DNA from 3 places in the Turicibacter sp. H121 genome. Region 3 is predicted to be linked to each of the others. Evidence: a T-box and tRNA genes for the amino acid it is inferred to sense, from the RefSeq annotation. Region 3 holds a T-box; the other regions hold tRNA genes.

Region 1 (2,239 bases), 800 kb from region 3:
TCAGCTTGGTAGAGCACCTGGTTTGGGACCAGGGGGTCGCAGGTTCGAATCCTGTCTTCCCGACCATTAAATAAATACCCATGGGGACTTAGCTCAGCTGGGAGAGCGCCTGCCTTGCACGCAGGAGGTCAGGGGTTCGATCCCCCTAGTCTCCACCAATTAAATATTAGCAAATACAATAAATGGCGGAGTAGCTCAACTGGCTAGAGCGTACGGTTCATACCCGTGAGGTTGGGGGTTCGAGTCCCTCCTCCGCTACCAAAGAGAATATGGATAAAATGGAGGAATACCCAAGTCCGGCTGAAGGGATCGGTCTTGAAAACCGACAGGGCGTGAAAGCGTCGCGGGGGTTCGAATCCCTCTTCCTCCGCCATATTAAATTTAAATATAACATCGCGGGGTGGAGCAGTTGGTAGCTCGTCGGGCTCATAACCCGAAGGTCGCAGGTTCAAGTCCTGTCCCCGCAACCAAAAGGTCCAGTGGTGTAGCGGTTAACATGCCTGCCTGTCACGCAGGAGATCGCGGGTTCGATTCCCGTCTGGACCGCCATTTTAAAAAAGGCTTGGTAGCTCAGTCGGTAGAGCAAAGGACTGAAAATCCTTGTGTCGGCGGTTCGATTCCGTCCCAAGCCACCATTAAGTGGAGGATTAGCTCAGCTGGGAGAGCATCTGCCTTACAAGCAGAGGGTCGGCGGTTCGAGCCCGTCATCCTCCACCATAATTAAATAAATGCCGGAATAGCTCAATTGGTAGAGCAACTGACTTGTAATCAGTAGGTTGCGGGTTCAAGTCCTGCTTCCGGCACCAGCTGGTGGGGTAGCGAAGTGGCTAAACGCGGCGGACTGTAAATCCGCTCTCTCCGAGTTCGGCGGTTCGAATCCGTCCCCCACCACCACTTTAATCATGGGCTATAGCCAAGCGGTAAGGCAACGGACTTTGACTCCGTCATGCGCTGGTTCGAATCCAGCTAGCCCAGCCAATGATGTCCTGCTAGCTCAGTTGGTAGAGCATCTGACTTTTAATCAGAGGGTCAGAGGTTCGAGTCCTCTGCAGGACACCATTTTCAAAAAATAGGCGCGTGCCTTGAAATAAACGAAATGCCTGGGTGGCGGAACTGGTAGACGCACAGGACTTAAAATCCTGCGGGTGGTGACACCCGTGCCGGTTCGATTCCGGCCCTAGGCACCAATTAAATAGTCTAGTGATGATGGCAAGGAGGTCACACCTGTTCCCATACCGAACACAGAAGTTAAGCTCCTTAGCGCCGAGGGTAGTACGCAAGTGCGAGAGTAGGACGTCGCTAGGCAAAAATGCCTCAATAGCTCAGTTGGTTAGAGCACTTGACTGTTAATCAAGGGGTCCTAGGTTCGAGTCCTAGTTGGGGCGCCATTAATTACTTAATGGCCCGTTGGTGAAGCGGTTTAACACACATGCCTTTCACGCATGCATACACGGGTTCGAATCCCGTACGGGTCACCATTAAGTGGAGGATTAGCTCAGCTGGGAGAGCATCTGCCTTACAAGCAGAGGGTCGGCGGTTCGAGCCCGTCATCCTCCACCATATCAAACAAATGCCGGAATAGCTCAATTGGTAGAGCAACTGACTTGTAATCAGTAGGTTGCGGGTTCAAGTCCTGCTTCCGGCACCATTAATTAAATAATTAGGGGTGTAGTTTAACGGTAGAACAGCGGTCTCCAAAACCGTTAGTGTGGGTTCGATTCCTGCCACCCCTGCCATGGCGATTGTGGCGAAGTGGTTAACGCATCGGATTGTGGCTCCGACATTCGTGGGTTCGATTCCCATCAGTCGCCCCAATACGCGGGTGTAGTTTAATGGTAGAACTTCAGCCTTCCAAGCTGACTGTGAGAGTTCGATTCTCTTCACCCGCTCCAATATGATTATTAACATCCTTCGGGGTGTTTTTTTTGCTACATTTCATATGGATAGATTATAAGCTATGATGAAATTTTCTAACCTAAGGAGGTTTATTATGAAAGTCATTATTGTAGGTGGTGTTGCTGCAGGAATGAGTGCAGCAGCTAAATTAAAACGTGCTAATAAAGAAGCACAAATCACAGTATATGAAAAGTCTAGACATGTTTCTTTTGGTGCATGTGGTTTACCGTATTTTGTTGGAAACTTCTTTGAAGATTCACAAAAGATGATTGCTAGAACGGTTGAACAATTTAATGCATCTGGAATTACAGTTAATATTGAACATGAAGTACTTAATGTGGAT
Region 2 (2,239 bases), 330 kb from region 3:
CGTGCAAGGCAGGCGCTCTCCCAGCTGAGCTAAGTCCCCATGGGTATTCATTTAATGGTCGGGAAGACAGGATTCGAACCTGCGACCCCCTGGTCCCAAACCAGGTGCTCTACCAAGCTGAGCCACTTCCCGAATTTTTATGGCGCGCCCAAGAGGAGTCGAACCCCTAACCTTTTGATCCGTAGTCAAACGCTCTATCCAATTGAGCTATGGGCGCTATTTAGTTGGTGCCTAGGGCCGGAATCGAACCGGCACGGGTGTCACCACCCGCAGGATTTTAAGTCCTGTGCGTCTACCAGTTCCGCCACCCAGGCATTTCGTTTATTTCAAGGCACGCGCCTTTTTTTTGAAAATGGTGTCCTGCAGAGGACTCGAACCTCTGACCCTCTGATTAAAAGTCAGATGCTCTACCAACTGAGCTAGCAGGACATCATTGGCTGGGCTAGCTGGATTCGAACCAGCGCATGACGGAGTCAAAGTCCGTTGCCTTACCGCTTGGCTATAGCCCATGATTAAAGTGGTGGTGGGGGACGGATTCGAACCGCCGAACTCGGAGAGAGCGGATTTACAGTCCGCCGCGTTTAGCCACTTCGCTACCCCACCAGCTGGTGCCGGAAGCAGGACTTGAACCCGCAACCTACTGATTACAAGTCAGTTGCTCTACCAATTGAGCTATTCCGGCATTTATTTAATTATGGTGGAGGATGACGGGCTCGAACCGCCGACCCTCTGCTTGTAAGGCAGATGCTCTCCCAGCTGAGCTAATCCTCCACTTAATGGTGACCCGTACGGGATTCGAACCCGTGTATGCATGCGTGAAAGGCATGTGTGTTAAACCGCTTCACCAACGGGCCATTAAGTAATTAATGGCGCCCCAACTAGGACTCGAACCTAGGACCCCTTGATTAACAGTCAAGTGCTCTAACCAACTGAGCTATTGAGGCAGTTTTATTTTGGCCCAGCGACGTCCTACTCTCGCACTTGCATACTACCCTCGGCGCTAAGGAGCTTAACTTCTGTGTTCGGTATGGGAACAGGTGTGCCCTCCTTGCCATCATCACTAGACCATTGAAAGATGTTGTTAATCTTCCAAAACTAGATATCTTCTTCAGTTTCTTTGGTTAAGTCCTCGATCGATTAGTATCAGTCCGCTCCATGTGTCACCACACTTCCACTCCTGACCTATCAACCTCGTCGTCTTCAAGGGATCTTACTTCTTTCGAATGGGAAATCTCATCTTGAGGGGGGCTTCACGCTTAGATGCTTTCAGCGTTTATCCCGTCCACACGTAGCTACCCAGCTATGCTCCTGGCAGAACAACTGGTACACCAGCGGTGTGTCCATCCCGGTCCTCTCGTACTAAGGACAGCTCCTCTCAAATTTCCTACGCCCACGACGGATAGGGACCGAACTGTCTCACGACGTTCTGAACCCAGCTCGCGTACCGCTTTAATGGGCGAACAGCCCAACCCTTGGGACCGACTACAGCCCCAGGATGCGATGAGCCGACATCGAGGTGCCAAACCTCCCCGTCGATGTGAACTCTTGGGGGAGATCAGCCTGTTATCCCCGGGGTAGCTTTTATCCGTTGAGCGACGGCCCTTCCATTCGGTACCGCCGGATCACTAAGCCCGACTTTCGTCCCTGCTCGACTTGTAGGTCTCGCAGTCAAGCTCCCTTCTGCCTTTACACTCTTCGAATGATTTCCAACCATTCTGAGGGAACCTTTGGGCGCCTCCGTTACTCTTTGGGAGGCGACCGCCCCAGTCAAACTGCCCACCTGACACTGTTCCCTGACCCGATAAGGGCCACGGGTTAGAACCCCAGTGACACAAGGGTAGTATCCCAACAGCGACTCCACCAAGACTGGCGTCCTGGTTTCTTCGTCTCCTACCTATCCTGTACATGTGCCACCAGTGCTCAATATCAAGCTACAGTAAAGCTCCACGGGGTCTTTCCGTCCTGTCGCGGGTAACCTGCATCTTCACAGGTACTATGATTTCACCGAGTCTCTTGTTGAGACAGCGCCCAGATCGTTACGCCTTTCGTGCGGGTCGGAACTTACCCGACAAGGAATTTCGCTACCTTAGGACCGTTATAGTTACGGCCGCCGTTTACTGGGGCTTCAATTCAAAGCTTCGCTTGCGCTAACCTCTCCTCTTAACCTTCCAGCACCGGGCAGGCGTCAGCCCCTATACATCACCTTGCGGTTTAGCAGAGACCTGTGTTTTTGATAAAC
Region 3 (2,239 bases):
AATTAAAACTCTCGTTTGCACGAGAGTTTTTAGTATTTTAGAATTCTGCATTTTTAGGTGTACGTGGGAATGGGACTACATCACGGATATTTTCTACTCCTGTGATGTACATGATCATACGTTCAAACCCTAAACCGAATCCAGCATGTTTGACTCCACCATAACGGCGTAAATCTAAATACCAATCTAATTCTTCTTTTGGTACTCCGATTTCGTCCATACGTTGTTCTAGGATTTCTAAACGTTCTTCACGTTGTGAACCACCGATTAATTCACCAACACCTGGTACTAAAAGGTCCATCGCAGCAACAGTTTTTTGATCATCATTTAAACGCATGTAGAAGGCTTTGATATCTTTTGGATAGTCTGTTACGAAAACTGGTGCTTTAAATACTTCATCAGTTAAGTAACGTTCATGTTCTGTTGATAAGTCAATTCCCCAAGATACTGGGTTTTCGAATTTTTTATAAGCTTGTAATAAGATTTCGATTGCTTCTGTATATGGAAGGCGTTTGAAATCAGATGCTGCTACTGCTTTAACACGCTCTAAAACTCCTTTGCTTACGAATTGATCAAAGAATGCCATTTCTTCTGGAGCATGCTCTAATACGTAGTTGATAATATATTTAACCATACCTTCTGCTAAATCCATATCATCTTGTAAGTCAGCAAATGCAATTTCTGGTTCAATCATCCAGAATTCAGCGGCATGGCGTTGAGTATTAGAGTTTTCTGCACGGAATGTTGGTCCGAATGTGTATACATCACGTAAAGCCAATGCGAATGTTTCAGCTTCTAATTGTCCTGATACTGTTAAATTTGTTGATTTAGCGAAGAAGTCTTGTTTGAAATCAACTGCTCCTTCTTCAGTACGTGGAACATTGTTAAAATCTAATGTTGTCACTTGGAACATTTCTCCCGCACCTTCAGCATCAGATCCCGTGATAATTGGTGTATGAACATAAACGAAATTTTGCTCTTGGAAGTAGCTGTGAATAGCATGAGCAACTAAAGAGCGAACACGGAATACTGCAGCGAATAAGTTTGTGCGTGGGCGTAAGTGTGCAACTTCACGTAAGAATTCACGTGTGTGGCGTTTTGGTTGGATTGGGTAATCTTCAGGACAATCGCCTTCTAAAATTACCTCCTGTGCTTTGATTTCAAATGGTTGTTTAGCATCTGGTGTTGGCACTACTAATCCACGAACTGTGACTGCTGAACCAACACGGAACTTTTGAACTTCTTTAAAGTTTTCTAAGTTTTCCTCATAAACAACTTGGATTGTCTCGAAGAATGAACCATCATTCACCATTAAGAATCCAAATGATTTTTGAGCACGGTTATTACGAACCCATCCGTTTAATTCAACGATTTGGTTAGCATAACGATCTAAGTTTCTAAATAATTGACGTACAACGATTTTTTCCATTAAGAGGTCCTCCTTTTATAATAAATCAATATTTTGTTGCTTGGATATTTCAAAGATATCCACAAATCAAATTAAACTTTAAACTTCTCTAATAAGTATTTTGTCAAGGAAAAACATACATAATCTAGATTGTCTAATGTTTAAATTCCTATAGATGAAATTTCAAATGCTTTTTTTGAATTTGTGGATAAGTTATTGAGAATCACCTCGGGCAACAAAAAAACAGTCTTCGCCCAAAAGGGACGAATGACTGTTGATCCGCGGTACCACCCTAGTTTAAGAACTAATCTGTTCTTACCCTTTACCTTTAACGCAGGATCTACGACTTAGTCTACTCACAATTTTGCTTTCGGTAAGTAACTCCAAGGTGTTCTTCACTTTCAACGCCATATCAGGCTTCCACCGTCCCTGATTCGCTATAACTTAATTAAAAGCTACTCTCCTTTTCAACGTAAGTATTTACTTAATTAAGATATTATACTGTAAGTCATTATTAGTCAATAATTATCCCCAGAATTATCAAAAAATATATTCTGTCATTTTAGTTTAATTTTTTGAAGTAAAAAATATTCTCGTAAATAGAAAAATTATTCTTTTCATAAAAGAGTTGTGCTTTTTTATTTTGTCATATTGTTTCCAAACAAATTGTATCATTTTGTTCTAAATATTTAAAAAATTTTGTGCTAATTCACTTACTACGATATGACTCTTTAACAAATAATTCGTCAACATATACTATGTCTCCTCCATATTCATTACTCCAATAATTTATAAGTAAGGCATACCCAATTATTTCCCGATGTTGTTTAA

Evidence for each region. The T-box of region 3 lies ahead of asnS (asparagine--tRNA ligase). A T-box ahead of a tRNA ligase gene usually reads a tRNA of that ligase, here a tRNA-Asn.
Region 1: it encodes a tRNA-Asn, which carries the amino acid that the T-box ahead of asnS (asparagine--tRNA ligase) is inferred to sense. The anticodon was not compared.
Region 2: it encodes a tRNA-Asn, which carries the amino acid that the T-box ahead of asnS (asparagine--tRNA ligase) is inferred to sense. The anticodon was not compared.

What each region holds. Positions count from the first base shown of each region.
Region 1 covers NZ_CP013476.1:481,028-483,266, reverse strand. Annotated here, with positions in the region: tRNA gene AT726_RS02280 (tRNA-Pro) at 1-66, shown strand, start outside; tRNA gene AT726_RS02275 (tRNA-Ala) at 83-158, shown strand; tRNA gene AT726_RS02270 (tRNA-Met) at 185-261, shown strand; tRNA gene AT726_RS02265 (tRNA-Ser) at 281-373, shown strand; tRNA gene AT726_RS02260 (tRNA-Met) at 395-470, shown strand; tRNA gene AT726_RS02255 (tRNA-Asp) at 474-549, shown strand; tRNA gene AT726_RS02250 (tRNA-Phe) at 560-635, shown strand; tRNA gene AT726_RS02245 (tRNA-Val) at 642-717, shown strand; tRNA gene AT726_RS02240 (tRNA-Thr) at 731-806, shown strand; tRNA gene AT726_RS02235 (tRNA-Tyr) at 810-894, shown strand; tRNA gene AT726_RS02230 (tRNA-Gln) at 904-978, shown strand; tRNA gene AT726_RS02225 (tRNA-Lys) at 984-1,059, shown strand; tRNA gene AT726_RS02220 (tRNA-Leu) at 1,099-1,187, shown strand; rRNA gene rrf (5S ribosomal RNA) at 1,197-1,305, shown strand; tRNA gene AT726_RS02210 (tRNA-Asn) at 1,312-1,388, shown strand; tRNA gene AT726_RS02205 (tRNA-Glu) at 1,402-1,478, shown strand; tRNA gene AT726_RS02200 (tRNA-Val) at 1,485-1,560, shown strand; tRNA gene AT726_RS02195 (tRNA-Thr) at 1,573-1,648, shown strand; tRNA gene AT726_RS02190 (tRNA-Trp) at 1,663-1,736, shown strand; tRNA gene AT726_RS02185 (tRNA-His) at 1,739-1,814, shown strand; tRNA gene AT726_RS02180 (tRNA-Gly) at 1,819-1,892, shown strand; gene AT726_RS02175 (CoA-disulfide reductase) at 1,991-2,239, shown strand, end outside.
Region 2 covers NZ_CP013476.1:952,487-954,725, forward strand. Annotated here, with positions in the region: tRNA gene AT726_RS04630 (tRNA-Ala) at 1-39, opposite strand, end outside; tRNA gene AT726_RS04635 (tRNA-Pro) at 56-132, opposite strand; tRNA gene AT726_RS04640 (tRNA-Arg) at 141-217, opposite strand; tRNA gene AT726_RS04645 (tRNA-Leu) at 226-314, opposite strand; tRNA gene AT726_RS04650 (tRNA-Lys) at 354-429, opposite strand; tRNA gene AT726_RS04655 (tRNA-Gln) at 435-509, opposite strand; tRNA gene AT726_RS04660 (tRNA-Tyr) at 519-603, opposite strand; tRNA gene AT726_RS04665 (tRNA-Thr) at 607-682, opposite strand; tRNA gene AT726_RS04670 (tRNA-Val) at 696-771, opposite strand; tRNA gene AT726_RS04675 (tRNA-Glu) at 778-854, opposite strand; tRNA gene AT726_RS04680 (tRNA-Asn) at 868-944, opposite strand; rRNA gene rrf (5S ribosomal RNA) at 957-1,065, opposite strand; rRNA gene AT726_RS04690 (23S ribosomal RNA) at 1,118-2,239, opposite strand, start outside.
Region 3 covers NZ_CP013476.1:1,284,923-1,287,161, reverse strand. Annotated here, with positions in the region: gene asnS (asparagine--tRNA ligase) at 38-1,429, opposite strand; T-box leader at 1,665-1,888, opposite strand.